DNA from 4 places in the Streptomyces sp. NPDC001700 genome. Region 2 is predicted to be linked to each of the others. Evidence: riboswitches for the same ligand, from Rfam matches in the RefSeq annotation. Region 2 holds a riboswitch; each other region holds the start of a gene.

Region 1 (7,153 bases), on a different contig from region 2:
TAACCTCGGGGCCGCGTACGGTGAGGCCGATCCGCTCTTCGGCTCGCTCCCGGGCAGTTACGGGGACGGCCAGGGCGACCCGCACGGCGGGCACAGCGGCCAGTACGACGCGACCCAGTGGAGCGGCGGCACCCCGTACGACACCGGGACCTACGACACGGGCTCGTACGACACGGGCGCCCATGACATCGGCGCCTATGACACCGGTGCTTACGACACGGGCGCTCACGACACCACCGCGATGTGGGCCGCCTCCGGCTATCACCTGCCCACCGACGTCCCCACCCAGCGGCAGGACGACACCGGCGGCCACTGGGACGTCGGCGCCTGGGACACCCAGTCGCAGCAAGCGCATCAGCATCAGCCCCAGTGGGACACGGGCGCGTACGACGCCACGGGGCAGTTCGACACCGGGCAGTTCGATACGGGACAGGCCGATTCGGGCCACTACGACACGGGCGCGTACGACGTCATCAGTCAGAGCGCCGCGTACGACACCTCCGGCGTCGACACCGGGCAGACCCAGTTCTGGGATACCTCGGCCTACGCCACCGTCGACGAATCGCCGTACGACGGGCTCCCGTACAGCGAGCTGCGGTACGACGAGCAGCCGTACGACGAGCAGCCTTACGACGAGCAGCAGCAGACCGCCGTCTTCGAAGCCGTCGCCGAGCCGGAACCCGATCCCGACTTGGCGGACCCCGAGCCCGTCGCCGACATCACGCCGCCGCCCGTCCCCGCTGCCGCGCCCGTCACCGCCACCCGCTCCGGCAGCCGCTCCCGCCGCCGCAGCGCGCCCGCCCGCCCCAAGCGCTCCGCTCTCCTCACCGTCGCCGTCCCCTCCGTCTGCGCGCTCGGCGTCACCGCCGTGGCCGCCGCCTCCGTGAGCGGCATGTCCAGCGACAAGAAGGACGACACGACCACGCAGGCCGCGGCGCCCGACGTACAGCCCGTCAAGGCATCCGTCGCCAACAGCGAGATGGACACCCGGCTCGCCGGGGTCGACGACGGAGTCAACGACTTCCGGGACCGCGCCAGCCGTACCCAGGAGCGGATCGACCTCAAGGAGCGCCAAGAGGCCGAGAAGAAGCGCAAGGCCGCGGAGGCGGCGCGCAAGGAGGCGATGCGCCCGAAGTTCGCGCTGCCGGTGGAACAGCACGGGCTGAGCGCGGGCTACGGCCAGGCGGGCATCAACTGGATGTCCCTGCACACCGGGATCGACTTCCCGGTCAGCCAGGGCACGCCCGTCATGGCGGCGACCGACGGCACCGTGCGGACGCAGTGGAACGACGCCTACGGCAACATGGTCATATTGACCGCTCCTGACGGCACGGAGACCTGGTACTGCCACCTCAGCAGCACCAAGATCCGCTCCGGGACCGTCAAGGCCGGGGACGTCATGGCCTACTCGGGCAGCTCCGGCAACTCCACCGGCCCGCATCTGCACTTCGAGGTGCACCCGGGCGGCGGGGAGGCCGTGGACCCGACGCCGTGGCTGCAGAGCCACGGAATCAACCCCAACTAACCGCCCCCGCCCACCAAACCCAAACGCTCAGAGCTTTTCGACCGGCGCGTACCGCAGCAGCAGCCGCTTCGGCTTCTCGCCGCCGAAGTCGATCGTCGCCTCCGCGTTGTCCCCGGCGCCCTTCACGGCCACCACCGTGCCGAGCCCGAACGAGTCGTGCGTCACCCGGTCCCCGATGGCCAGGGAGACCACCGGACGGTCCTTCGCCCGCCGCGTCGCGAAACCGGACGCGGAGGACCCGCCCCGCGAACGCGACGACGACAGCCCTCCCCCGCCGCCCGACGTCATGGCGCCCATCGTCGCCGACGGGGTCGCGGGCCCGGTGCGCCGCCACTGCACGTACTGGTCGGGGATCTCCTCCAGGAAGCGGGACGGCGGGTTGTACGCGGGCGTGCCCCAGGCGCTGCGCATCGTCGACCGGGACAGATACAGCCGCTCGCGGGCGCGCGTGATCCCGACGTACGCCAGCCGCCGCTCCTCCTCCAGCTCCTTGGTCTGGCCGAGCGCGCGCATGTGCGGGAAGACCCCGTCCTCCATGCCGCTGAGGAAGACCACCGGGAACTCCAGCCCCTTGGCCGTGTGCAGCGTCATCAGCGTGATGACCCCGGCGCCCTCCTCGTCCTCGTCCGGGATCTGGTCGGAGTCGGCGACGAGCGCGACCTGCTCCAGGAACTCCGCGAGCGTGCCGGGGTTCTCCTCGCCCCGGTCCTGCTCGAACTCCAGCGCCACCGACGCCAGCTCCTGGAGGTTCTCGATACGGGTCTCGTCCTGCGGATCGGTGGACGCCTGCAGCTCCGCCAGATAGCCGGTGCGCTCCAGCACGGCCTCCAGGACGGTCGCCGGGCCCGCGCCCGACTCCACGATGGTCCGCAGCTCCTCCATGAGCGTGTTGAACCGCTTGACCGCGTTCGCCGAGCGGGCCGCCATGCCGTACGCCTCGTCGACGCGGCGCAGCGCCTGCGGGAAGGTGATCTTCTCGCGCGACGCGAGCGCGTCGATCATCGCTTCCGCGCGGTCGCCGATGCCGCGCTTGGGCACGTTCATGATGCGGCGCAGCGGTACGGCGTCCTCGGGGTTGGCCAGCACGCGCAGGTACGCGAGGACGTCGCGGACCTCCTTGCGCTCGTAGAAGCGGACGCCGCCGACGACCTTGTACGGCAGGCCGACCCGGATGAAGATTTCCTCGAAGACACGGGACTGGGCGTTGGTGCGGTAGAAGACCGCGACGTCCCCGGCGCGGGCGTCCCCCGCGTCCGTCAGCCGGTCGATCTCGTCGGCGACGAACTGGGCCTCGTCGTGCTCGGTGTCGGCGACGTAGCCGGTGATGGTGGCGCCGGTGCCCGCCTCGGTCCACAGGTTCTTCGGGCGGCGGTTCTCGTTGCGCTCGATGACGGCGTTGGCCGCGCTCAGGATGGTCTGGGTGGAGCGGTAGTTCTGCTCCAGCAGGATCGTCCGCGCGGTGGGGTAGTCCTCCTCGAACTGGAGGATGTTACGGATCGTGGCGCCCCGGAACGCGTAGATCGACTGGTCGGCGTCGCCCACGACGCACAGCTCCCCGGCCGCCACGTCTTCGGTGTCCGTGCCGACCAGCTCGCGCACCAGCGTGTACTGAGCGTGGTTGGTGTCCTGGTACTCGTCGACCATGACGTGCCGGAAGCGGCGGCGGTAGTGCTCGGAGACGTCCGGGAACGCCTGGAGCAGGTTGACCGTGGTCATGATGATGTCGTCGAAGTCGAGGGCGTTGGCCTCGCGCAGCCGCGACTGGTACATCGCGTACGCCTCGGCGAGCGTCTTCTCGAAGCCGTCCGCCGCTTGCCCGGCGAAGGTCTCCTCGTCGATCAGCTCGTTCTTCAGGTTGGAGATCTTGGCGCTGAACGACTTCGGCGGGAACTTCTTCGGGTCGAGGTCGAGATCCCGGCACACCAGCGCCATCAGCCGCTTCGAGTCGGCGGCGTCGTAGATCGAGAACGATGAGGTGAAGCCCAGCTTCTTCGACTCGCGGCGCAGGATGCGCACGCACGCGCTGTGGAACGTCATCACCCACATGGCGTTCGCGCGCGGGCCGACCAGCTCCTCGACCCGCTCCTTCATCTCGCCCGCCGCCTTGTTGGTGAAGGTGATGGCGAGGATCTGGCCGGGGTGCACATGGCGGGTGCCGAGCAGATACGCGATGCGGTGGGTGAGCACCCGGGTCTTGCCGGACCCGGCCCCCGCGACGATCAGCAGCGGCGAGCCGGTGTGCTCCACGGCGGCCCGCTGCTGCTCGTTCAGCCCCTCCAGGAGCGCCGCCGGGTCGATGGCGGGGCGCGGCGCGCCGTCCCGGTAGTACGCCTCTCTGGGGGCGCCGCTCGGCACCGGCGCGTCGAAGGCGCCCGTGAAGAGGTGGTGCGGCACCTCTTCACCGCCGGAACCGCCGCCGGGATCACCGCCGGAGTGATCGGCCGGGCCCGGGTGTGCGGAATCCTCGGGCGGCGGGGGCTCCTCGTCCGGAGGCCCGAGATTCGCCAGGAAGCTGTCGTCAAAGAGGCTGCTCATCGCTCACCGAGTCTAGGCGGCCGCACTGACAGCCTACGCATGGACCGCATATGGATGTCACGAAACGGTTTCGGGCATATCGGCCAACAGCCTTCACAGGAGCCCCACGAGTTGGCTACGGTCCTCCCTCAGGCAGTCCGTACACCCGTCGGCGAACCGCGTCGGCCCGGGCGGCCTCCGCCGAGTCCGGCCACGCCGCAAAGCGCCCGGAGCCGGGGACCCACAACGCAACATGGGGTGAATCGGCCCGAGCTGCGCGGTACGACACGTACGTACGGCATGTACGACGTGACCGTCCCGCCCGCGCACGGCCGTAGGGCAACCTTCCGTACCGCCCGAACCCGACAGCTAACCCGGTAGGCGGTCCACGGAAGGAGCGCCTCCCTTGGCGTCGCACCGCAAGCCGCGGACCCGAATACCCACCTACGCCTCGTCCACCGGGCGCCGCACGGCCGTCGGATTCACCACCGCCGCCCTCGCCTCCGTCACCCTCCTGTCCCAGACCGCGAACGCCGCCCCGGGCGACCCGAAGCCCGGCACCACGCAGTCGATCGAGGCGGTCAAGGAGAAGGTGGACTCGCTCTACCACCAGGCGGAAACCGCCACCCAGCACTACAACTCCGCCAAGGAGCGCTCCGAGCAGCAGGCCACCAAGGTCAACCGGCTGCTGGACAAGGTCGCCGAGAACACGGAGAAGCTCAACGAGGCCCGCCGCACGCTCGGCACGTACGCCGCGGCCCAGTACCGCGACGGCGGCATGACGTCGAGCGCCGCGAGCCTGCTGTTCTCCAACGACCCGCAGGACCTCTTCGACCAGTCCCATCTGATGAGCCGGATGGCCGGTTCGCAGAAGCGGGCCGTCGACGACTTCCAGACGCAGGCGGCGAAGGCCGCCAAGGAGCGCCGCGAGGCCGCGCAGAGCCTGGCGTCGCTGACCGAGACCCAGCGCGAGCTGAAGACCAAGAAGAAGTCCGTCCAGGACAAGCTCACGCAGGCCCGGCAGCTGCTGGCCAACCTGACCGCCAAGGAGAAGGCGCGGCTGGCGGCGATCGAGAAGAAGAAGGACGAGGAGGCGCGGCGCAAGGCGGCCGAGCTGGCCGAGAAGCAGCGGGAGGCGGCGGCCAAGGAGAAGCAGCGGCAGGAGCAGGAGCAGCCGTCGAGCGGCGCTTCCTCTTCCGGTTCCGGTTCCAGCACGGGCACGGGCACCGGCACCGGTTCCGGAAGCACCACCACCGGCACCAAGGCGGCCAAGGCGATCGACTTCGCGGAGTCGCAGCTCGGCAAGCCGTACGTCTGGGGCGCCACCGGGCCCAACTCCTACGACTGCTCAGGGCTCACCCAGGCCGCCTGGAAGGCCGCCGGTGTCTCGCTGCCGCGCACCACGTGGGACCAGGTGAAGGCCGGTACGCGCGTCTCGACCTCCGAACTCAAACCCGGTGATCTCGTCTTCTTCTACGACGACATCAGCCACGTCGGGCTCTACATCGGCGACGGCATGATGATCCACGCCCCGAAGCCGGGCGACGTGGTGAAGAAGGCGCCGATCACCGAGATGCCGATCTACGGGAGCGTCCGGCCCGCATAGGTCCGGTGCGGCTGCCCGGCCACGTGCCCGGGCAGCCGCTGTTTCCCGGTTACGTGCCCGGCTTGCGGCCGTACACGTACACGTCGTCCCCGTTCCGCAACAGGCTCCAGTACTTCTTGGCGTCGCCGGAGCGCATGTTGACGCAGCCGTGGGAGCCGGGCGGGGACCAGACGCTTCCCGCGATGGAGTGGAAGGCCTGACCGCCGTCGAAGAACTGGCTGTACGGCATGGCCACGTCGTAAATCGTCGACCAGTGGTTCTTGTTCCGCCAGTAGATCTTCTTCAGCCCGGTGCGGGTCTCGTACTTGTCCCGCCCGGTGCGCACCGGCACCGGCCCGAACACCAGCCGTGAGCCGTCCTGCACCCAGCTGAGCTGGCGAGTGAGGTCGACGCAGGCGATGCGGCCCTTGTTGGTGGGGCACTTGCGCGCCGCGTTGGGGTTACGCCCCGCCGCGTTCTGCGCGTTGATCAGCTTCATGACGCCCCAGGTGACGGGGCCCGCGTAGCCGATGGTCGGGCTGATGCCGTGGTTGATCTGGAACGTCCGCGTCGCGCGGCAGTCCCCCGAGGACTGCCGACCGTCGACGGGACGACCGAGGAACTTCTCCACCTGCTTCTGATACGGACCCGTGCTCGCCGTACACGCCGTCGCCGCCTGCGCCGGTGCCGCACCGAGTGCGACGGTCAGCGGCACCACCATGCCCGCCATACCCAACGCGACCGCCGTACGGCGGCGCCATGCCGCGAATCTTCCCTCTGCCCCCATTGCGCGCTCCCTCCGGGCTTGCCCTTGACGGGTAAGACAGTCGAAGGGTGCGTCGGGTTGCGCTTACAGGTGCGATTTCCCCCATTCCGCCCCTTCGCGCCCCCTGGTCGGGGGCGCGGCGGCGTGAGACAAACTGATGGACTGTCAGGAGCAGGGGTCGGGCGGTCAGGTCCAAACGGTCAGGTCCAGAGCACGGCGATGAAGATGTTCACCGTCGTCAGCGCGCCGACCGCGCCGAACACCGCGGGCTCCACCTTCTCCTCGTCCCGCTTCACGTACACCAGCCCCAGGATCACGACCAGCAGCGCCAGCTTCACGCCGATCTTGACCGTGTTCACGGTCTGATCGTCCGCCTGGTTCAGCCCGACCAGCGCGGCGCCCGTGACCAGCATGGTCAGGGCGCCGTGCAGCATCCCCGGCGTCATCCGCGCGCCGCCCCCGCGTACCGCCGTGAGCTGGGAGAGGAAGCCGCCCAGCAGCGCGGCGATGCCGACGATGTGCAGGCCGACGAACACATTGATGACTACGTCCATGGCACCGGAGACTAGCGCCGCACATATCACCGCCAGTCACCCGGGTGCACCCTGATCGGCACATCGGTCACAGCCGCCCCGATCCCGCCCACCCCACGCCGTCCTCGTGATCAGCAGACGCCACCGGGGGACGAATCCGTCCACCTCCGTTCATCCCAGCGCGCCGCGCCACCGACCGGCCTACCTTCCCCTCACAAGAAGCACGATCC
Region 2 (7,153 bases):
CGACGGCCAGGTCGGCGATGGTGACGTCCTCGGTCTCACCGGAGCGGTGCGACATCATGCACTTGAAGCCGTTGCGCTGGGCCAGCTCGACGGCGTCGAGGGTCTCGGTCAGCGAGCCGATCTGGTTGACCTTGACCAGCAGCGCGTTCGCGGTGTCGTTCTCGATGCCGCGGGCCAGCCGCTCGGGGTTGGTGACGAACAGGTCGTCACCGACCAGCTGGACCTTGTCACCGAGCTGGTCGGTGATCGTCTTCCAGCCGTCCCAGTCCTCCTCGTTCAGCGGGTCCTCGATGGAGACCAGCGGGTACGCGTCGACCAGCTCGGCGTAGTACGCGGTCATCTCGGACGCGGTGCGGGCCTTGCCCTCGAACTGGTAGACGCCGTCCTTGTGGAACTCGGAGGCGGCGACGTCGAGCGCGAGCGCGATGTCCTGGCCGGGCTGGTAGCCGGCCTTCTTGATGGCCTCGACGATCAGGTCCAGGGCGTCCCGGTTGGAGTCGAGGTTCGGCGCGAAGCCGCCCTCGTCGCCGAGGCCGGTGGACAGGCCTCGCTCCTTCAGCACGCCCTTGAGGGTGTGGTAGACCTCGGCGCCCCAGCGCAGGGCCTCGGAGAAGGACTCCGCGCCGACCGGCGCGATCATGAACTCCTGGATGTCCACATTGGAGTCGGCGTGCGAGCCGCCGTTGAGGATGTTCATCATCGGGACCGGCAGCAGATGCGCGTTCGGACCGCCGAGGTAACGGAAGAGGGGCAGGTCGGACGCCTCGGAGGCGGCGTGTGCCACGGCAAGGGAGACGCCGAGGATGGCGTTGGCGCCGAGCGAGGACTTGTCCGGGGTGGCGTCCAGGTCGAACATCGCCTGGTCGATCAGGCGCTGCTCGGTGGCGTCATACCCGACCAGCTCGGGGCCGATCTGCTCGATGACGGCGAGGACGGCCTTCTCCACGCCCTTGCCGCCGTAGCGGTTCTTGTCGCCGTCACGGAGTTCGAGGGCCTCGAAGGCGCCGGTGGAGGCGCCGGACGGGACGGCGGCACGGCCGGTGCTGCCGTCGTCGAGGCCGACCTCGACCTCGACCGTGGGGTTGCCTCGCGAGTCGAGGATCTCGCGAGCTACGACGACGTCGATGGACGGCACGAGGATCTCCTTCGTATGGGTCTTCGGTAGCAGCATGAGCCTAACCGCACCGAAGCCCCGGCGGGGTGCACCGTGGGGGCGGCGCACCCGGCCGGGGCTCGTTGACTACGGTGTGGCAGTTCAGCTCAGGTGGAGCTGCTGGCCGGGGAAGATCAGGTCGGCCTTCTGGACGATGTTCTTGTTCAGCTCGAAGAGCTTCTTCCAGCCGCCCTTGACGTCCTCGGCCTTGGCGATCTTGCCAAGGGTGTCACCGGACTTGACCTTGTACTCGCCGTCGCCCTTCTTGATCGGGCCGCGGGCCTGGTCGCGCGCGGCCTTCTCGGGCGCGCTGCGCGGCGCGGCCTTCGGCTCGGCGGACGGGGCCTGCTGCTGAGGCTGCGCGGACTCGGACTGGCTCTGCTGCGGCGCGGACGGCGCCGGGGCGGCCGGGGCGCCGCCGGAGGTCAGGCCCTTGCCGCAGACCGGCCAGGCGCCCTTGCCCTGGCTGGCGAGGACCTTCTCGGCTACCTGGATCTGCTGGGCCTTACCGGCTTTGTCGGCCGTCGGAGCGAAGGCGGTACCGCCGAAGGCGGCCCAGGTGGAGGAGGAGAACTGCAGGCCACCGTAGTAGCCGTTGCCGGTGTTGATCGACCAGTTGCCACCGGACTCACACTGCGCGACCTGGTCCCACTGGGAGCTGGTGGCGGCAGAGGCGGACGTCGCACCGATGAGCGGAGTGGCCACAGCGGCTCCGGCGAGGCCGACGAGCGCGGTGATACGGGTGGCCTTGGAGGGACGGCGGTGCTTGCCCTGAGCATTGGACATGTTGGTTCGTTTCCTCACCGACGCCTACGAGGTGAGCTGTCGGGTTCGGGCGTGAGTTGCCCGGCTGGGTACGGAGGTCCGCACCCTGCTTCACCCCTAGCCGTTCGGCCGATTCCGCTGGCCTCCCGGCACTTACCTTGGGTCCCCCGCTCCTGCCTTCGGCGCTGGCGCGTCGGTACCGGACGACCGCCGGCAGGACTCGGCGTGACGGTCGACGGTGCTCGTTGTGGCGAGCGGAAAGACGTTAAACACACGTCCGGGAAACGTTCAAACACCCTTATCGCAGCGAAGAGGGACGTTATCGATCTCACTCGGCCCACATCAGCGCAGGTGGGGCCGGGTGCGGAGAGACCGGACAGGACGGACGCCCCGGGAAATGTGACGAGAGGTATGTCTCACCGGATCCAGATCGGGCAAATCCCCCCGAACTACTGGCCCCTGATGGTGAGGTCAAGTCGCTGACCAGGGACAATGAGATCCGGGTCGGTTCCGATGGCCTTTTCGTTGGACGCGTAGAGCCGACGCCAGTCGCCGCCCAACTCCTGCTTTTCGGCGATTGCTGAAAGATTGTCACCCGGACGCACCGTGTAGCCGCCATCCGAGGGGTTTTTGTCCCGGTCCGTACCGCCACGCGAGGCATGGCCGCTCGGCCGCTCATCCCGGTCCCGTTCGCCCCGGTGCTTCCCCGAAGAGCCCTCGGAGCCGCCCTCGGTGGAGGAGGGGGTCGGCGAGGGGTCGGCGGTGCTGGAGGAGGGGGACGGGGAGGGCGCGTCGCCGTCCGGCCCGTCGGACTCGTCGGGCGAGGCGGAGGCGGAACGGTCCGGCCGCTCCCGCCCGTCGGACCCGTCCGGCGCGCCGGGGGTGTGCGACGCGCGGGGCGTATCCGTCGCGTCGGGGGTCGTACGGGACGAGTCGCCGCCCCGCCCGCCCGAGCCGTCCGAGTCGCCCGAGCCGTCCGAGTCGCCGCGCTGGGCGTCCTGCCGGGGCGGGGGTGCCGTACTGCCCGGGTTCACGTCCGGGGCGTCGCCGCCGTGGCTCAGCCCGGCGTTCAGCGCGCAGCTGGGCCACGCGTCGGGGCCACGGTCGCCGAGGATCGACTCGGCGACGGATATCTGCTGGGAGCGGCTGGCGAGGTCGGGGCGCGGGGCGTAGCTCGTGCCTCCGTACTTCTTCCACATGTCGAGGGTCAGCTGAAGACCGCCGTAGAAGCCGTTGCCCTCGTTGGCGCTCCACATCCCGGCGCTCTCGCACTCGGCGACCCGGTCCCAGGTGGAGGCGGGGGCGGCCTGGGCGCCGGTCGCTCCGAAGAGCGGGATGGCGATGCTCGCACCGGTCACCCCCGCCGCGACGACGATGGCCGGAGCCTGGCGGGGGCGGCGGTGACGTCCGTTCCCGGAAAGCATGCGAATCGCCTCTCGTGTGGGGGCTGGTTTGTCGGTTGAACATAGCGACGTCACACGATCATCACAAGCCGGTGTATCCCAGGTCACGCCATGGTCACGCGGCTGACCGGCAGTCACTTTCCCCAGGTCACCGGGAGGGTGCGCAGCCCGCGCATGATGAGCCCGCCGCGCCAGCGCAGTTCCTCCGGCTCCGCCCCGAGCCGGAGGTCGGGGATGCGGCGCAGCAGGGTGGCGAGGGCGGTCTGGGCCTCCAGTCGGGCCAGCGGGGCGCCCAGGCAGTAGTGGATGCCGTGGCCGTAGCCGAGGTGCTGGTTGTCGGTGCGGGCGAGGTCGAGGGTGTCCGGGCCGGGAAAGCGCTCGGGGTCGCGGTCGGCGGCGGCGAGCACCACCAGCACCGGTTCCCCCTCGGCGATGTGCTGCCCGCCGATGGTGACCGGCTCGGTGGCGAACCGCCAGGTGGCCATCTCCACCGGGCCGTCGTAGCGCAGCAGTTCCTCGACGCCGGTCGCGAGCAGTTCCTCGTCCCCCTCTTCTAGGGACCGTTGCAGCCGGGCGCGCTGTCCGGGGTTGCGCAGCAGCGCGTAGAGGCCGTTGCCGATGAGATTGACGGTCGTCTCGAACCCGGCGAACAAGAGGATGAAGGCCATCGCCGCGGCCTCGTTCTCGGTGAGGTGGTCGCCGTGGTCGCTGGCCCGGATCAGATCGGAGATGAGGTCGTCGCCGAGCGCGGCGCGCTTCCGGTGGATCAACTCGGCCAGATACGCGCGGATCCGCTTCACCGCGCGGGCCACTCCGCCGCGCGGGCCGCCGCCGTGCCGGATCATCGTGGCGGCCCAGTCCCGGAAGTCGTCCTGGTCCTCGCGCGGGACGCCGAGCAGATCGCAGATCGCGTAGATGGGGAGAGGGAAGGCGAACTCATGGATGAGGTCGGCCTCCCCCCGGTCCGCGAAGGCGTCGATGAGGTCGTCGGTCAGCTCGCGCACCCGCGGGGCGAACGCGGCGACGCGGCGCGGGGTGAACGCCTTGGATACCAGCCGCCGCAGCCGGGTGTGGTCCGGAGGATCGATATTGAGCAGATGTGTCGTCAGATCCGCGCGCTGCTCGCCCGGGATGCCCACTTTGCCGCGGGCGTGAGCGGACTCACTGTGGCGCTGGGGGTTCTTCGACAGCCGGGCGTCGGCCAGTGTCTGCCGGGCGTCGGCGTACCGGGTCACGAGCCAGGCCTCGACCCCGCTGGGGAGCGTGGTCCGATGCACCGGGGCGTGCTCGCGTAGCCAGGCGTACGCGGGGTAGGGATCGGTGGCGAACTCCCAGGTGAAGAGGGTGGGAGCGGGGGCAGGACAAGGCTGGTCTGACACGCCCCGACGATACCGGCCGGCGCTCATGGATTCCGATACGCCACTTATCGGAAGTAAATCCATAACGCGCAAGTAAAGCCAATTAATGTCGAAGCAATTCGACGACCATCTCCACACACCCTCCACGATGCGCTCACAGCGCGCGGCGATTGCCCGAAATCTGATGGCTGCGACCATCGCCCACAGCGGCCCGCGACAGGCTCCGCCCAGACCTCCGGCACATGCGCTGACGTCGCCCAATGAGGCAAAATGCGGGGGTGGCTGAAACAGTGTCAGGTGGTTGAATGAGACTCCGGCACATGCACGGGGCCACCTGCCTCTGGTGATACGATCACCGCGCTTGCCAGGCGAGCCAAGGGCCCGTAAGACACACGGCGATCCGGTAAATCAGCCGAGAGGGTTACCACTCTGAGGAGCACTATGCCGCCAGTTGGGCATATGGAGCCGTGCCGGCGCACCCCTGCCTGTGCGCAGCCCACGGCAGGGCCAGTGCGGTGCGCCCCGTTCCCTCGGGTGCCGTACGGGAGCTGACTTACCGCCGCTTCTCCATAACACCCGGATTCTTCTCACGCACCCACCCTTCAGTCCCTGGCGGTCTAGTCGTTTAAAGAGAGTCTTATGACGCATTACATACAGGATCCTGCGCTCTGGGCCCTGATCGCTGGCACGCCTCTCGCCGCAACCGCCATTATCCGCGGGCGAAAAGCGAGAGCGAAGCTCAGTACCGAGAAGGCGGAACTTGAAAACCGAACCGCCGATCTCGAAAACAACTACGCGGCAGCGGTTCAGGATGCTCAGATACGCTCCGAGGAAGCCACCAAGAGCGCACTGAAGTCCGCTATGCGGACGCTTCAGGGTCTCGCCAACGAGCAGCAGCTGGCGATCACGAAGCTGCAGGACCGCTACGGCGAGCACCACATTCTCCAGGACCTGCTGGAGATCGACCACATGAACTCGCAGTTCGGCCGCCGTGCGCAGTCGATCGCCGTTCTGTGCGACGGCTGGCTGGGCCGTCAGCGGGCCGTCGCCTCCGTCTACGACGTGGTACGCAGCGCCAAGGGCCGCATCCGCCACTACACGCGCGTCGAGATCCGCTCCCAGAGCAACTTCGCTCTGGTCAGCCGGGCCGTCGAACCGGTCGCGCTGGCGCTGGCCGAGCTGCTGGACAACGCGACCAGCTACTCCGCCCCGGATTCCCCGATCGACATCACCATCCGCACCGTCCCCAAGGGCGTCTGCATCATCATCGACGACGCCGGCGTCGGTATGAACGAGGAAGAGAAGAACCGGGCCGACGAACTCCTCTCCGCCACGCGCGCGGCGGGTGTCACGGGCCTGGGCAATCCGCCGCAGTTCGGCTTTGCCGTGATCGGCGTGCTCGCTTCCCGCTACGGGTTCACCGTCTCCGTCGATTCGGCCTCTCCCTACGGTGGTGTGCGCGCGGTTGTGCTTCTTCCCGAGGACCTTCTGACCAACATGCCCGAGCCGGAAGAACAGCCCGCACCCCGTACGGAACCGGCGGCCGGGGCCCCCGAGGAGAGCGACGAATCCACCGCGGGCGGATTGCCCAAACGCCGCCGCAAGGGCTCCATCTCCATCGTGCCGCGCTCGGACGCGGCGAACGCCCCCGCCCGGACGAGCGAGCAAACCGCTTCGATCATGGGCGCCTTCCAGCGCGGCACACAGTCCGGTCGCTCCGCAAACCCGAACAGGGAAGGGCATGATCCTCAGTGAACAACGACCTGTCATGGATGCTTGACAGCGCCCTGGAAGTACCCGGGGCACGTCACGCGATCCTGGTTTCCGCCGACGGTCTGCTGATGGCCCGATCTCAAGAGGTCAGGAAGGACGAGGCCGACACCGTCGCCGCCGCGATGAGCGGCATCCAGTCGCTGAGCCGCACGATGGCCGGCTTCTGCGGCGACCCTCAGATGAACTGGCGGCAGACGCTGGTCGAGTTCGACGGCGGCTGGGTCTTCCTCATATCGGCGGGCGAGGGCGCGTACCTGGCGGTCTCCTCGGCGCCCGACGTCGACATGGCCGACATCACCTTCCGTATGCAGCAGCTCGTCGGTCAGCTCGGCAAGGCGCTGACCACACCACCCCGCGAATCGGGCGTTCAGGCATGACCGCGCCGGAGGAGCAGGAGCCCGAGTCCGCCGGATTAGTGCGACCGTACGTCATCACCAACGGCCGCGGGCTCCCGGACAGCGACCAGTTCAACCTGATCACCCTGGTCACCGCCTCCGAACAGAGACGTGCCCCGACGCTCGACCCGGAGAAGCGGAGCCTGCTGGACCTGTGTTCAGGGGGCTATCTCTCGGTCGCCGAGATCGCGGGCCACATGGGGCTGCCGATCGGCATCGTCAAGGTCCTGCTGTCCGACCTGTCGTCGGACGGCTATCTCGTCACGCGCGCCCCCGCGCCTCCCGCCCAGCTCGTCGACGTTTCGC
Region 3 (7,153 bases), on a different contig from region 2:
GCGCGGGCAGCACGCTGACGCCGTAGCGGGCCAGCAGGCGCTGGGTGTCGGCGGCGGACAGCTCGATGCCGGTGCCGCCGGGCCCGTCCGGCGCGGGGGCCTCCGGCGGGGCTCCCTGGGGTGGGGCCAGCAGCACCTCGATGTCGGCGGCGGCCCCGGCCTCGTCGATGTCGTCGTACTCCGGCACCCGGCCGGGCTCCTCGGCCTCCCGCCGCCAGCGCGCGTACCGCACGGCCTCGGCGAGCGCCCGCACCGCGCGCTCGGCGGCCGGGTAGGCCGGGATCCGGCGGGCCTCGGCCGGTGGTGCGGCGCCGGGCTCCGAGGCCGGGTCACCGGCGCCCGCGAGGGCCTCCGCGAGGCCGGGGACCTCCAGGTGGACCACCGCCACCGGCTTGGCCGCGCCGCGCCCGGGCGCTACGGCTGCCGCCGTACGGACGGCCGCGGCCAGGTCCGCGGTGCGGGCGTCGCCGACCCAGGGGATGGCGGTGACCACGACCGCGTCGCACGTGTCGTCGCCGAGCGCCCCGGTCAGGGCGCGGTGGAAGTCCTCGGGGGCGGCGGCCGTGGTCAGGTCGCGGGGCGGCAGCGGGCTCAGCCCCTCGGTGAGGCAGGCGTCGTAGGTGAGCAGGCCGAGGGATTCGGAGTTGCCGAGGATGGCGACGCGCGGCCCGTCCGGGAGCGGCTGGGAGGCGAGCAGCACCCCGGCGTCGGCGAGCTGGGTGACGGTGTCCACGCGCAGCACGCCCGCCTGGCGCAGCAGGTCGGAGACGGTGGCGTCGGGGATGCGGGTGGTGGGCACGGCGTGCCCGGTGGGGGCGCTGGCGCTGTGCCGGGCGCCCTTGACGACCACGACGGGCTTGACGGCGGCGGTGCGCCGGGCGAGCCGGGTGAACTTGCGGGGGTTGCCGATGGATTCGAGGTACATGAGGGCGACATCGGTCTGCGGATCCTCGTACCAGTACTGGAGGAGGTCGTTGCCGGAGACGTCGGCGCGGTTTCCGGTGGATACGAAGGTGGAGAGACCGACCATGCCCGCGAGGCCCGCCAGGCCCGCCGTCCCCTCCGCGCCGGTGGGCCGGGTGAGTCCGGCGCCGCGCCGGTGCAGTCCGGAGAGCAGGGCGATGCCGATCGCGCCGGACTGGGTGAACAGCCCGATGCGGCCGGGGACCGGCAGCCGGGGCGAGAGGGAGGCGTTCAGCCGCACGCCCTCTGCGGTGTTGATGATGCCGAAGGCGTTGGGGCCGATGACGCGCATGCCGTAGGTGCGGGCCTGGCGGACCAGGTCGCGCTGGCGGTCGCGGCCCTCGGGGCCGCTCTCGGCGTATCCGGCGGAGAGGACGACGAGCCCCTGGACGCCGTGTTCGCCGCAGTCGGCGACGACGGCGGGCACCTGCGCGGCGGGCACGGCGACGACGGCCAGGTCGACCGGTCCGTCGATCTCGCGCAGGGAGCGGTGGGCCGGGACGCCCTCGGGGTCCAGCCGCGTCCAGTCCTCGGGGAAGGCGTGGTTGACGGCGTGGACCCGCCCGGTGAAGCCGCCGTCGAGGAGGTTGCGCAGCGCGGTGCGGCCGACTCCGCCGGGGGCCCGGCCGGTTCCGATGACGGCGACGGAGCCGGGGGTGAGCAGCCGCTGCACGGAGCGGGCCTCGGCGCGCTGCTCACGGGCGCGCATGACGGCCACGGAGCGGTCGGTGGGTTCGAGGTCGAATTCGAGGCGGACGACACCGTCGTCGAAGCTGCGCTTCTGGGTGTAACCGGCGTCCGTGAACACCTTGATCATCTTGGTGTTGGCGGGCAGCACCTCGGCGGCGAAGCGGCGGATGCCGCGCTCGCGGGCGACGGCGCCGATGTGTTCGAGGAGGGCGGAGGCCACGCCGCGGCCGTGGTGGGCGTCCTGGACCAGGAAGGCGACCTCGGCCTCGTCGGCGGGGGCGCGGCCCGCGTCGCCTTCGGAGGGCGGCGGGAGATGGGCGGGCAGGCCGTTCTCGTCGATGCGGTCGAAGCGGACGGTGGCGATGAACTCGTCCCCGACGGTGGCCGCGAGGCCGACCCGGTCGACATAGTCGTGGTGGGTGAAGCGGTGGACGTCCCGGTCGGAGAGCCGGGGGTAGGGCGCGAAGAAGCGGTAGTACTTCGACTCGTCCGAGACGTGTTCGTAGAAGCTGACCAGGCGCTGCGCGTCATCGGGGGTGATGGGCCGGATCTGCGCGGTGCCTCCGTCCCTGAGCACCACGTCCGCCTCCCAGTGGGTGGGGTACGCGTGGTGATCCGACGGGCTCGGCATGGGGACAGAGTACGGGCTGAGGACCGGGACGGAAGGGTCCGTATGACGGACACCCTTGCGTGAACGGGGGATGTCGAGGGAAAGTCCGTATCGGACCCGTTCGGACATGACCGGACCCACTCGGGCTCGACCCGGGCGAGACCGGACACCGTATGATCTGGTCTAGACAACAGCACCCGCAGATCTGAAGGGCAACACCATGGCTGAGCGCCGCGTCAACATCGGCTGGGCCGAGGGCCTGCACGCCCGCCCGGCGTCGATCTTCGTCCGTGCGGCGACCGCCGCCGGCGTCCCCATCACGATCGCCAAGGCGGGCGGCACCCCGGTCAACGCCGCTTCCATGCTCGCCGTGCTCGGCCTGGGCGCTCAGGGTGGCGACGAGGTCGTGCTCACCTCCGAGGCCGACGACGCGGAGGCGGCGCTCGACCGCCTGGCGAAGCTGGTGGCCGAGGGCCTTGAGGAGCTTCCGGAGACCGTCTGATTCCGTCCGAATCGCATTTCGGCGCGGCGGGGCCGCGGTGAACCATTACGGATCACCGCGGCCCCGTTGTTTTTCCGGATACGGAATTCCCTTGGGCGCTTTACCGGGCGGCTGTTAATTCCGGCCGCTCGCCGTGTTTACGGAATGTTTCGAAGTCCTCACCTGGGACGCGTTTCGCAATCGATATTCGGACAGCGAACGCTCGGTGTGCGCGGCGGCGAGCGCCCGCGCCCGCTCGGCGTCACCGCGCGCGACCGCGTCCACGATCGCCCCGTGCTCCGCCCAGGACTCGACGGCGCGCACCGACAGGTCCGGGCCCCCGGCAGCGCCCGGTACGCCCGGCACCACCTGCACGGCCTGCCCGGGCTGGGCTGACCGCCGGGCCGGATCCACCGCGTACACCCACGCCGTCTTGCGCCGCAGCTGCACCAGCAGCCCCGCCAGGCTCGGGCTCCCGGACGCCTGGGCCAGCGTCTCGTGGAACCAGTCGCCCAGCGAGCGCAGCTCGCCCAGCCGGCCGTGCTGGGCCCGCTCCTGGCCGAGCCGGACCAGACCGCGCAGCACCTTCAGATGCCCCTCGGTGCGCCGCTGGGCGGCCCTGGCGGCGCCCAGCGGCTCCAGCAGCGCCCGGATGTCCAGGAGGTCGGCCGCCTCCTTCTCGGACGGCTGCGCGACGCAGGCACCCGCATGCCGCCTGGTCGTGACGAAGCCCTCGGACTCCAGGGTGCGCAGCGCCTCGCGGACGGGCACCCGGGAGACCCCGTAGCGCCGGGCCAGCAGCTCCTCGGTCAGCCGGCTGCCGGGCGGACAGGTACCGGAGATGATGTCGTCACGGATCGCCGTACACACCGCATGAGCCGAAATCCGGCGACCGCCCTGGAGTGCGGCCGTATCCCCGTTCACTTCCGGTCCCGCATTATCGAACCTCCGCCTCAACCCCGCGAAACGCATCCGATTGACGCGCGTTCAGCGACTCTATTCGAAGCTGCCGGGATTTCCGATGGGCGAAGGAAATTCAGGGATATTTTTTGGTCACGGCGGCACAGTTGGTCATAGGGGCAGAGCACGCCGAAGGCCCCGTCCGGAGCGGACGGGGCCTTTCGACAGGAGTGGGCGACGGATCAGAGGTTGACGCCGTGCGAGCGCAGGTACGACAGCGGGTCCATGTCCGAGCCGTACTCCGCGGTGGTGCGGGCCTCGAAGTGCAGGTGCGGGCCGGTGACGTTGCCGGTGGCGCCGGACAGGCCGATCTGCTGGCCGGGGGTGACCTTCTCACCGACCGAGACGCCGACCGACGAGAGGTGGCCGTACTGGGTGTAGGTGCCGTCGTTCATCTTGATGACGACGTTGTTGCCGTAGGCACCGCCCCAGCCCGCCTCGACGACCTCGCCGGAGCCCACCGACTGCACCTCGGTGCCCGTGGAGGCCTGGAAGTCGATCCCGGTATGGCTGCCGGAGGACCACAGGCCGCTGGACGCCGCGTAACCGGTGGAGACGGAGGAGCCGTCGATCGGCGAGACGAACGTGTTGAGGCGCTTGCGCTCGGCCTCACGCGCGGCGCGCTCCTTGATCTCGCGCTCCGCCTTGGCCTTCTTCGCGGCGGCGTCGGCCTTCCGCGCGGCCTCCTGGCGGGCCACGGCCTCGGCCTTCGCCTTGGCTTCTGCGGCCTCGGCGGCGCTCTCCTGGGACAGGGCCTGCGCGTCAATCTGGTCGGAGAGACCGTCGCCCATCACCATCGCCTGGCGGAGACCGGTGTCCTGGGCAGACGCCTCTCCGGTCGCGGCGAGGGCGGGGCCGGCGATCCCGGCGACGACGCCCGAGGCGACCGTGGTGATGCCAGCGATGTTCGCGCCGGTGCGGACGGCGGTCTGGCTGGGACGTCGGTGCTTCCCGGCGGCACGGGTGAACGCCATGGTGTGGCGCACTCCTTTCCTTCCCTCTCGCCTACCGGGTTAGCTGACGGGTTCGGAGCAGGAAGGTCTCCTACGGGCCCCTCCCCCGGCCGGGGAAGGCGTCCGATTCACCCCAGGGACGTTTGGGTCCCCGGCTCCCCTGGCACTCACACCATGGGACTCGGCGATGGCTGTCCGTGCCGCGGGTGCGGCGGTATCCGGCGAACAGCCGCACTGACGCTAGACGGGCCGTGTTTCGATCACCAAACGGTTACGGGTTTTTGTTGTTCTCGCCACAAACCAAACGCCCCGCACATCGGACATATGGGAGGACCCCGGCGTCTTACTCGACGCCAGGGTCCTTGTGGGGGTAGTGCGTTGAGCGGCCTCAGCCGGTGATGACGGTCACCTCTCCGATGCCGAGCGCCTTCACCGGCTCCTCGATCCGGGAGGCGTCACCCACGAGCACGGTCACCAACCGGTCGGCCGGGAAGGCGCTCACGACCGCCGCGGTCGCCTCCACCGTGCCCGCGTCGGCGAGCCGGGCGTACAGCTGCGCCTGGAAGTCGTCCGGCAGGTGCTGCTCGACCTGGTCGGCGAGGGTGCCCGCGACAGCGGCCGCCGTCTCGTACTTGAGCGGGGCGACGCCGACGAGGTTCTGCACGGCGACATCGCGCTCGGCGTCCGTCAGCCCCTCCTCCTTCAGCGTCCGCAGCACCGTCCACAGGTCCTCCAGCGCCGGGCCGGTGACCTCGGTGGCCACCGAACCGCTGATCGCCAGCAGCGAGGCGCCCGCCGAGCCGCCGCCGGCCGGCGAGGGCGGCGTGGAGCGCAGCACCTGGCCGAAGGCGCGCACCCCGTAGGTGTAGCCCTTCTCCTCGCGCAGCACCCGGTCCAGCCGGGAGGTGAGGGTGCCGCCCAGGCAGTAGGTGCCCAGCACCTGGGCGGGCCAGACGCGGTCGTGGCGGTCGGCGCCGATGCGCCCGAGGAGCAGCTGGGTCTGGACGGCGCCGGGCCGGTCGACGATCACCACACGGCCGGTGTCGTCGGCGATGACCGGCGGGACCGACCGCTGCGGGGCGGGGCCGCCGGTCCAGGCGCCCAGGGTGTCGGCGAGCGCCTGGTCGAGGTCGACCCCGGCCAGGTCGCCGACGATGACCGCGGTCGCGGTGGACGGCCGGACGTGCGCCTCGTAGAAGGCCCGCACCGCCGCCGCGTCGATGCCCTCGATGGTCTCCTCGGTGCCCTGGCGCGGCCGGGACATCCGCGACTCGGTCGGGAACAGCTCCTTGGCCAGGGCCATCGAGGCGCGGCGGGCCGGGTTGGCCAGCTCGTGCGGGATCTCGTCGAGCCGGTTGCGCACCAGCCGCTCGATCTCACCGTCGGGGAAGGCGGGGGCGCGCAGGGCGTCGGCGAGCAGGCCGAGCGCCTTGGGCAGCCGGGAGACCGGCACCTCCAGGGAGACCCGGACGCCGGGGTGGTCCGCGTGGGCGTCCAGGGTGGCGCCGCAGCGCTCCAGCTCGGCGGCGAACTCCTCGGCGGTGTGCTTGTCGGTGCCCTCGGACAGGGCGCGCGACATGATCGTGGCGACGCCCTCCAGACCGGCCGGCTCGGTGTCCAGCGGGGCGTCCAGGTTGATCTCCACCGCGACGACCTGCTGGCCGGGGCGGTGGCAGCGCAGCACGGTCAGCCCGTTGGCCAGCTCACCGCGCTCGGGCGCCGGGAAGGCCCACGGCTTGGGGGCGCCCCCCTGCGGCTGCGGGTGGAAGGTCATGGTGGCGGTGACGGCGTCGCTCACTGGGCCGCCTCCCCTTCTGCGTCGGTGTCGGCGGCTTCTGCGGCGTCGGCCTGCTCTGCGTCCTCGGCGCCCTGGACGGGCTCGTAGACCAGCACGGCGCGGTTGTCGGGGCGCAGCCGCGCCGCGGCCACGGCCCGCACCTCCTCGGCGGTGATGTCCAGCACCCGCCCCACGGCGGTCAGGGCCAGCTGCGGGTCGCCGAACAGCACGGCGAACCGGCACAGCTCGTCGGCGCGGCCGCCGACGGTGGCCAGCCGGTCCAGCCACTCGCGCTCGATCTGCGCCTGGGCGCGCTCCATCTCCTGCGGAGTCGGGCCCTCCTCGGCGAAGCGGGCCAGCTCCTCGTCGACGGCGGCCTCGATGCCGGGCACCTCGACCCCGCCTGAGGTCTTGACGTCCAGCCAGCCCAGCGACGGCGCGCCCGACAGCCGCAGCAGGCCGAATCCGGCGGCGACGGCCGTACGGTCACGGCGCACCAGGCGGTTGTGCAGCCGGGAGGACTCGCCGCCGCCGAGGACGGTCAGCGCCAAGTCGGCGGCGTCGGCCTCACGGGTGCCGTCGTGCGGCAGCCGGTAGGCGGCCATCAGGGCGCGGGCCGGGACCTCCTCCTCCACGACCTCGCGCAGCTGCCCGCCGATGACCTCGGGGAGCGTGCCGTCGCGGGGCGGCCGCTTGCCCTCGTGGGAGGGGATGGTGCC
Region 4 (7,153 bases), on a different contig from region 2:
TGACGTCACGCGCGGCGGCGTCACGGAGTGTCGTCGACCGCGATGTTGGTGCAGTTGCTGCCGATGTTGATGTCGCCGGTCGGGGCCAGCGCGGCAGCGGTGGTGATCGGGCCGGTGGCGGTGTCGCAGTCGTTGCTCTGGAAGACCGCACCGGAGTTGGTGAAGTTGATGCAGTCGGAGCCGATGTTGAAGTCGCCCGCCGGAGCCGTCACAGCGCCGGTGATGATGGCGCTCGTGGCGGTGTCGCACGCGTTGGTCTGAATGGCACCCAGGTCGCTGCCGTAGTTGTGCGCGCTCGCGGCGCCAGCGCCGACGAAGACCAGAGCGCCGGCCGCTGCGGTCAGGAAGGCTGCCTTCTTGCCGATGTTCACTTAATCCTCCGTGTGGTTATTCCGCGGATTCACGGACGCCTGACTCAACGAAGGCATTCGGGAAAGGCACTGGGCGCGGACTTCGTTTCACTCGTCTGGCATAGGGCGTCCCTCATATGACAGGCATTCAGGGGCCGCGGGGCATGCCGCCTTTTCGGGAAATCCGAAAAAGCAGGGCGGAAGTGTGACGGCCCCGTCCCCGGCCCGCCGGTGTCCCGTCGATGGCTCCCAGGTATCCGGAATATGACATTCCGACTTGTTCGGCCTGTCGAACAAGTGATACATCCTGGCTCCACGACGCAGGAGTGAGTGAGGCACAAGTCCGACCGGCTGCTTCGCGGAACCATAGGCGCGGCGCGTATTCACGCCGCTACGCTAAGTACGCGAGGGAGTCACCCGGGGGCGGGAGGAGAGACGTGGGGCACTCAGGAGCGGGGGGCACCCCCGCCGAGCTGATGGACGGGCTGCTCGCCCGTGCGCAGAACGGCTTCGAGATCGGTGAGGCGGTGCTGAGCCGGGCGCGGAGCGCCCTGATGCACCAGTCCGAGCTGCGTTCCTGCCGGCAGTGCAACGAGCCGTCAGGTCCACGTGGCTATACGACGTACCGGCATGTCTTCCTGCTGCCCGACGGCAGCAGCCTGCTGCTGTGGGAGCTGGAGCACAACACCGGCCCGGACGACCGCCCGCTCTTCGAGCTGTACGCGGACGAGGGCGCCCTCGCGCTCGCCGAGCGCCGCGTCCACCGCTGCATCGGCGGCGCCCGCTGGGAGGAGCTGGACGGGTTACCGCTGTGGCTGCCGGAGCAGATGCTCCAGGCCGCCGAGCCCCCGGGGGCCCAGCGCGCGTACGTGGCGGACAACTCGGCCGACCACGCCCGCCGCGTCCTGCGCCGCGCGGAGAACGCCGACCGGCCGGGGGAGGAGACCGAGCGGCTGCTGATGACCGCCTTCGCCCATGACATCGCCCTCGCCCCCAAGCCCCGCCGCCGCTCCGGCGGCCCCGACGCCACCTGGTGCCGCTTCTACGAGCACGCCTTCCTGCTCGCGGGCGGGGACGAGATCGTGCTGTGGGAGCTGGAGCACAACCTGACCCGGGACGGGCGGCTGGTGTGCGAGGTCTACCTCGACGAGGTGTCGGCGGAGCTGGCGGCCGACCGCCACGCCCGCGCCCTCGGTGTCGACCTCTGAGGCAGCGATTTCCGAATAGTCCGACAGTGGGCCCATCGGGTGAAGTGTGTGCGCGCCTCCCCGATGTCGCGGATGTCCTTCCGTTCAATCGGAACGTGTGGTTTTCCGCGGATTCGGCTTTTCTGGAGGAAATCAAGTGAACATCGGAATGAAGGCGGCTGCCCTGACCATTGCGGCCGGTGCCCTGGTCCTGGGGGGCGCGGCTGGAGCGTCCGCTCACGGTGGTTACGGGGGCTTCGACCCGTTCGGGACGATCCAGACCAACGCGTGCGACACGGCGGTCGGCACCATCATCGAGGGCGCCGTGACCGCCCCGTCGGGCGACATCAACATCGCCTCCAACTGCATCAACTTCACCAACGGCACTGCGGCCGTCCAGAGCAACGACTGTGACACCGCCGTCGGTACGATCGTCGGCGCCGCCGCGCTCGCCCCGACGGGTGACACCACCATCGGCAGCAACTGCAGCAACATCGCTCTCGGCAACGACGGCTACGGCCGCGGCTGACGCTCACCGAGCCCTGGCGAACGCCACGGCTTCCCCTGCGGCCCCGGATGCTTGCCATCCGGGGCCGCAGTGCGTCTCCGACGCACCCACATGGCCGCCACCGACTCGCACCGCACCCCGGCACCCGGAAGCCTGATGACGGGATCACGGATAGACGGGGTCACGGATTCAGGGAAAGCGGGAGAAGCCGGTGGTGCGGGTGCGAGGGAGCAGGGCGCGTCCGGACGCCCGTACGCCCGCCGCCCCCGACTCCTCCGGCGCGGCCGCCGGTCTCATCACGGCCGAGGAGGCCGTCCAGGCCTCGCCGGGGCGCCGGCTGGCCCCGTGGACTCCCACCCTCCTCCTGCTCGGCGGCGTCGCCTTCGACCTCGCCGCCCCGGCCCCGTACACCGCCTCCCCCTTCTTCGCCGCGGCCCCGCTGGTCGCGGCCTCCCTCTTCCCGCTGCGGCAGACCATCATCACGACGGTCCTCGCCCTCACCGCCGTCTGTCTGCTGGCGGAGCTGCACGGCGTACGGGACCCGACCCAGGCGGCGACCGAGATCGCCACGGTGGCCACCGTCGCCCTGCTCGCGCTCGTGATCAACCGCGTCGTACGCCGAGGCGACCGGCGGCTGGCCTCGGCGCGCGGCATCGCGGAGGCGGCGCAGCGGGCCGTGCTGCCCGTACCGCCCGCCCGTATCGCCGGTCTCGACGTCGCGGCGCGCTATGTGGCGGCCGAGCGGTACGCCGCGATCGGCGGCGACCTGTACGCGGTGCAGGACACCCCGCACGGCGTACGGCTGATCGTCGGGGACGTCCGGGGCAAGGGGCTGCAGGCCGTGGAGGTCGTCGCGGTCCTCATCGGCGCGTTCCGGGAGGCGGCGGAGCAGGAGTCGACGCTGGAGGGGCTGGCGGGGCGGCTGGAGCGGGCGCTGCGGCGCGAGGGCGCCCGGCGGGCCGAGCTGGAGGCGTTCGAGGGGTTCACCACCGCCGTACTCGGCGAGATCCCGCGCGGCGACTCCACCCTCCGCCTCATCAACCGAGGCCACCCCGCGCCCCTGCTGCTGCCCGGCGACGGCGAGGTGCGCCCGCTGGAGCCGGAGACGGCCGCGCTGCCGCTGGGGATGGGCGAACTCGGCGGGTGGCCCGACCGGGTGACGGAGCTGCGGTTCCCGGAGGACGCCACGCTGCTGCTGTTCACGGACGGGGTGACCGAGGCCCGCGACCGGCACGGCACCTTCTACGTCCCCGAGGAGCGGCTGCGCGGCCGCCGCTTCGCCGGACCGGGCGGGTTGCTCGACGCGCTGGTGGAGGACGTAGCGCTGCACTCGGGCGGGGAGACCTCGGACGACATGGCGCTGCTCGCGGTGCGGCGCCCGCCCGGAGCGAACGGAACGACGCCGAACGGAACGACACCCCCCGCTCCGGACACGGACCGTAGCCAACCGTGACGGGCGCGCATAACGATTGACACACGATCAGCCCGCAGGAGGTTTTTGCCATCCCTTTTCAAGTGGGGTGAAACGTCCTCATCTGTCCTTCCTTGGTTACTAAGTTCATGCCAAAGCTACGCGGATTCTTCAGAAGAGCTTGGAATCATGTCGCGCTCTCTATTAACGTTCGATAACGCAGCGCGGTCGACACAGCCGTCGCAAGGGCGGCACCGTGCGCCGTCGCCGAATCCCGTTACGTGCAGCGCCAGCACCACCAGCAGCACCAGGCACTACCAGCACCAGGGAACCGGGGAACCACCACCTTGGGGTGAATCGGGTCGAACCTGACCCGTAGGAGACCTTCCTGCTCCGAACCCGTCAGCTAACCCGGTAGGCGAGAGGGAAGGAAAGGAGTGCGCCCCGGTGGCGTCCAACAGGTCCGTACTGGACGAAGCTCCGTACCGCTCGCCCGGTACCGGCATCGGCACAGCGACCGCGTACGGAGTCGGCTTCGACGCCGGAGCCGGCGCCCGACCCACGGTCGGCCTCGGTGCCGAACCGGATGAGCCGTCCCTGGGCAAGGAAGCCGTCTGGGACGAGTGGAACCCCACCGAGGAGTCCATCGCTCCGCTGCGCGGCAGGCACCGCGTCGTCAAGCAGCGCGGCGGCACCATGGCCCGCAGCGGCGCCGTCCTCGGCGTCGGCGTCATCGCGGCGGTCGGCGCGGGCGGCATGGCGACCGCCAAGGACCGTCCGGCCGCACCCATCTCCATGCCGGACCTCGCCCACGTCGCCGACGAGGTCAAGGCCCAGCTGCCCGCCGCCAAGGACCTGCCCGGCATCGGCTCCCTGATGGCCGACGACCAGGGCTCCGCCCAGCCCGCCGCGGCCACCCTCGCCACGAGCGGCGCCGACTCGGGCGAGGCGCTGCGCACCCGCATCCTCCAGCAGGCCGAGAGCCAGCAGACCGCGGCGGACGACGACCGGCGCGAGGCCGCGGCGCGGGCCGCCGCGAAGGCCGCCGCCGACGACGCCGCGAAGGCCGCGGCCAAGGCCCGCGACCTGGCGGACCAGAAGAAGGCCGAGGCCGCCGCCAAGAAGAAGGCCGCCGAGGCCGCCAAGGCGAAGGAAGCGGCCGAGAAGAAGGCCGCCGCGGCCGCCAAGGCCGCCGACACCCCCGCCAAGACCTCCACCTCCACCTCCGCCGGGTTCACCCTCCCCGTCGCCTCGTACACCCTGACCGCGGGCTTCGGCCAGGCCGGCGACATCTGGTCCGCCGACCACACCGGCCAGGACTTCGCCGCCCCGACCGGCACCCCGGTCAAGGCGGTGGGCGGCGGCACGATCACCCAGGCGGGCTGGGCCGGTTCGTACGGCTACCGCATCGTGCTCAAGCTCGATGACGGCACCGAGATCTGGTACTGCCACCTGTCGTCCATGGTCGTCACCTCGGGCAAGGTGTCCTCGGGCGAGACCATCGGCCGCGTCGGCGCCACCGGCAACGTCACCGGCCCCCACCTCCACCTGGAGGTGCGACCGGGCGGCGGCTCCCCGATCGCCCCGCTGACCTGGCTGCGCGACCACGGGCTGAACCCGTGACCCCCTGATCCGGCCGTCGCCGCGGCGACGGCCCCTCGCTCCGGCGGCTCTGGCGCTCTCTCCCCCCTTGACGCCAGGGCCGCCGGTTCTGTTTGTCCCCCGCCACCGGAATAGACGGGTCCGCCGGAGACGTTGTCGATACGTATGACTGAGACCCGCGAGAACACCCGTAAGAACATCGGCAGCCTGTCCGTCTTCCCGCTCTCCCTGGGCGGCAATGTCTTCGGCTGGACGGCCGACGAGGCCGAGTCCTTCGAGGTGCTCGACGCGTACGCGGCGGCGGGTGGCAACTTCATCGACACCGCCGACGTCTACTCCGCCTGGGCGCCCGGCAACAAGGGCGGCGAGTCCGAGACCGTCCTCGGCAAGTGGTTCGCCTCCCGTGGCAACCGCGACGACATCATCCTCGCCACCAAGGTGGGCGCCGGCGCCCCGGAGCCCCGCGGACTCTCCTCCTCCGCCATCAAGTCCGGCCTGGACGAGTCCCTCCAGCGCCTGGGCACGGATTACGTCGACCTCTACTACACCCACTTCGACGACACGTCGGTGGAGGTGGACGAGATCATCTCCACCCTCGACGAGCTGGTGAAGGCGGGCAAGATCCGCGAGATCGCCGCCTCCAACATCTCCGCCGAGCGCCTCGAGGCCTCCCTCGACTTCTCCACCAGGGAGAACCTGGCCCGCTACGTCGCCCTCCAGCCCCACTACAACCTGGTCTCGCGCGACACCTTCGAGGGCGAGCTGGCCGACGTCGCCGCCCGCCACGGCCTGGCGACGCTCCCGTACTACTCCCTCGCGTCCGGCTTCCTCACCGGCAAGTACCGCCCCGGCACCACGGTCGACAGCGCCCGCTCCACGGGCGCCGCCCAGCACCTGGAGACCGAGCGCGGCCAGAAGGTCCTCGCCGCCCTCGACGACGTGGCCGCCAACCACAACGCCGACCACGCCACCGTCGCCCTCGCCTGGCTCGCCGCCCAGCCGACCGTGGTCGCCCCCATCGCCAGCGCCCGCGTCCCGGCCCAACTCCCGGCCCTCCTGGCCTCGGTAGACCTCCACCTCACGGACCCGGAACTGAACCTCCTGACGTCCGCCTCGGACTGAGCCCTTGGGTTGTGCGCTGGGAGTCCCGGGGCGACATGCACGAGGCGTTTCTCCAACTCGCTCAGTGCATGATCCTCGCCCGGAGACTCCCAGCTTTTTACTCCTTAAGCCGCCTCAGTCCTCATCGGTGGTGTTGAAGCAGCTGACACTGATGATGACGGTGTTGTTGGCGACCGGGGAGTCGTCCCCGACGTTCCCGGTGGTGACGTCACCGTTGGTGAAGCTGATGTCGCCGGTGCTGACGCTGCACGCCTGGACGTTGGCAGGCGGAACCTCGTGGTCCGTGCCACCGTGGGCGGCCGCGGTGCCGGTCCCGAGGAGCACCAGGCTGCCGGCGGTCGCGGCCAGGAGGGCCACCTTCTTCGCGATCTGCATGATTCCTCCGTCTGAAGCGCAATCGGATGTCGACTGTCACTTCAGATTTAAGAGAAAATCATGAAAAAGTACTGCAGGAAGCGCCGGGATTGATCCACACGGCCCAAGGACTGTCCTTCCGTCACCTCCAATGGCGCAGTGACGCGCCCGCGGTGCTGCGGTGCCGGGATACCGAAGACGGTCACGGGCCGACGGATCAGGCGATGCGGATGCCCACCGACCGCGTGTCCGGACGCCCCTACGCCCCGCGCCGATCGGCCAGCACCCACGAAGCGGCGGCGACCCCACCGGCAACTCCGAAGACGGACGGCCACGCCCCGACCTTCTTCGCCAGCGGATGGGACCCGGCGAACGCGGCCACGTACAACCCGCTGAGCGCAGCCGCCGTCCCGTTCCCGGCCTTGTCCCGCCACCCCTTGGCGGCCACGGCCCCGGCCGCCGCCAGCGCGACCCCACCGAGCGGCCGCCTCTTGGTCCACCGGGCGACCCCGTATCCCCCGACCAACCCACCCGCAGCCACCAGCCCCGCCGGTACTCCAGCCATGCCGCTACCTCCCACTCCTTGGGTCAGCCCAGCTCATCCCGCCGCAGGGCCGTG

Evidence for each region. Region 2 has a riboswitch for cyclic di-AMP ahead of ACWC5C_RS34490 (transglycosylase family protein). Riboswitches for the same ligand answer to the same signal wherever they lie in the genome.
Region 1: it holds a riboswitch for cyclic di-AMP, as region 2 does, so the genes downstream of both, ACWC5C_RS06420 (NlpC/P60 family protein) here and ACWC5C_RS34490 (transglycosylase family protein) in region 2, are expected to answer to the same signal.
Region 3: it holds a riboswitch for cyclic di-AMP, as region 2 does, so the genes downstream of both, ACWC5C_RS19710 (M23 family metallopeptidase) here and ACWC5C_RS34490 (transglycosylase family protein) in region 2, are expected to answer to the same signal.
Region 4: it holds a riboswitch for cyclic di-AMP, as region 2 does, so the genes downstream of both, ACWC5C_RS33305 (M23 family metallopeptidase) here and ACWC5C_RS34490 (transglycosylase family protein) in region 2, are expected to answer to the same signal.

The regions. Positions count from the first base shown of each region.
Region 1 covers NZ_JBSFGE010000003.1:153,829-160,981, forward strand. The annotation lists gene ACWC5C_RS06410 (peptidoglycan DD-metalloendopeptidase family protein) at 1-1,525, shown strand, start outside; gene pcrA (DNA helicase PcrA) at 1,553-4,060, opposite strand; cyclic di-AMP (ydaO/yuaA leader) riboswitch at 4,244-4,438, shown strand; gene ACWC5C_RS06420 (NlpC/P60 family protein) at 4,446-5,645, shown strand; gene ACWC5C_RS06425 (L,D-transpeptidase family protein) at 5,695-6,345, opposite strand; gene ACWC5C_RS06430 (hypothetical protein) at 6,591-6,944, opposite strand.
Region 2 covers NZ_JBSFGE010000026.1:103,727-110,879, forward strand. The annotation lists gene eno (phosphopyruvate hydratase) at 1-1,135, opposite strand, end outside; gene ACWC5C_RS34490 (transglycosylase family protein) at 1,256-1,939, opposite strand; cyclic di-AMP (ydaO/yuaA leader) riboswitch at 1,946-2,113, opposite strand; gene ACWC5C_RS34495 (transglycosylase family protein) at 2,368-3,342, opposite strand; gene ACWC5C_RS34500 (cytochrome P450 family protein) at 3,456-4,727, opposite strand; gene ACWC5C_RS34505 (ATP-binding protein) at 5,319-6,434, shown strand; gene ACWC5C_RS34510 (roadblock/LC7 domain-containing protein) at 6,431-6,829, shown strand; gene ACWC5C_RS34515 (DUF742 domain-containing protein) at 6,826-7,153, shown strand, end outside.
Region 3 covers NZ_JBSFGE010000009.1:298,547-305,699, forward strand. The annotation lists gene ACWC5C_RS19695 (bifunctional acetate--CoA ligase family protein/GNAT family N-acetyltransferase) at 1-2,284, opposite strand, end outside; gene ACWC5C_RS19700 (HPr family phosphocarrier protein) at 2,484-2,765, shown strand; gene ACWC5C_RS19705 (GntR family transcriptional regulator) at 2,880-3,614, opposite strand; gene ACWC5C_RS19710 (M23 family metallopeptidase) at 3,887-4,678, opposite strand; cyclic di-AMP (ydaO/yuaA leader) riboswitch at 4,692-4,854, opposite strand; gene ACWC5C_RS19715 (M16 family metallopeptidase) at 5,046-6,431, opposite strand; gene ACWC5C_RS19720 (M16 family metallopeptidase) at 6,452-7,153, opposite strand, start outside.
Region 4 covers NZ_JBSFGE010000024.1:86,965-94,117, forward strand. The annotation lists gene ACWC5C_RS33285 (hypothetical protein) at 21-371, opposite strand; gene ACWC5C_RS33290 (DUF6227 family protein) at 788-1,558, shown strand; gene ACWC5C_RS33295 (hypothetical protein) at 1,695-2,066, shown strand; gene ACWC5C_RS33300 (PP2C family protein-serine/threonine phosphatase) at 2,266-3,498, shown strand; cyclic di-AMP (ydaO/yuaA leader) riboswitch at 3,762-3,892, shown strand; gene ACWC5C_RS33305 (M23 family metallopeptidase) at 3,904-5,079, shown strand; gene ACWC5C_RS33310 (aldo/keto reductase) at 5,224-6,180, shown strand; gene ACWC5C_RS33315 (hypothetical protein) at 6,295-6,555, opposite strand; gene ACWC5C_RS33320 (hypothetical protein) at 6,794-7,099, opposite strand; gene ACWC5C_RS33325 (DUF397 domain-containing protein) at 7,104-7,153, opposite strand, start outside.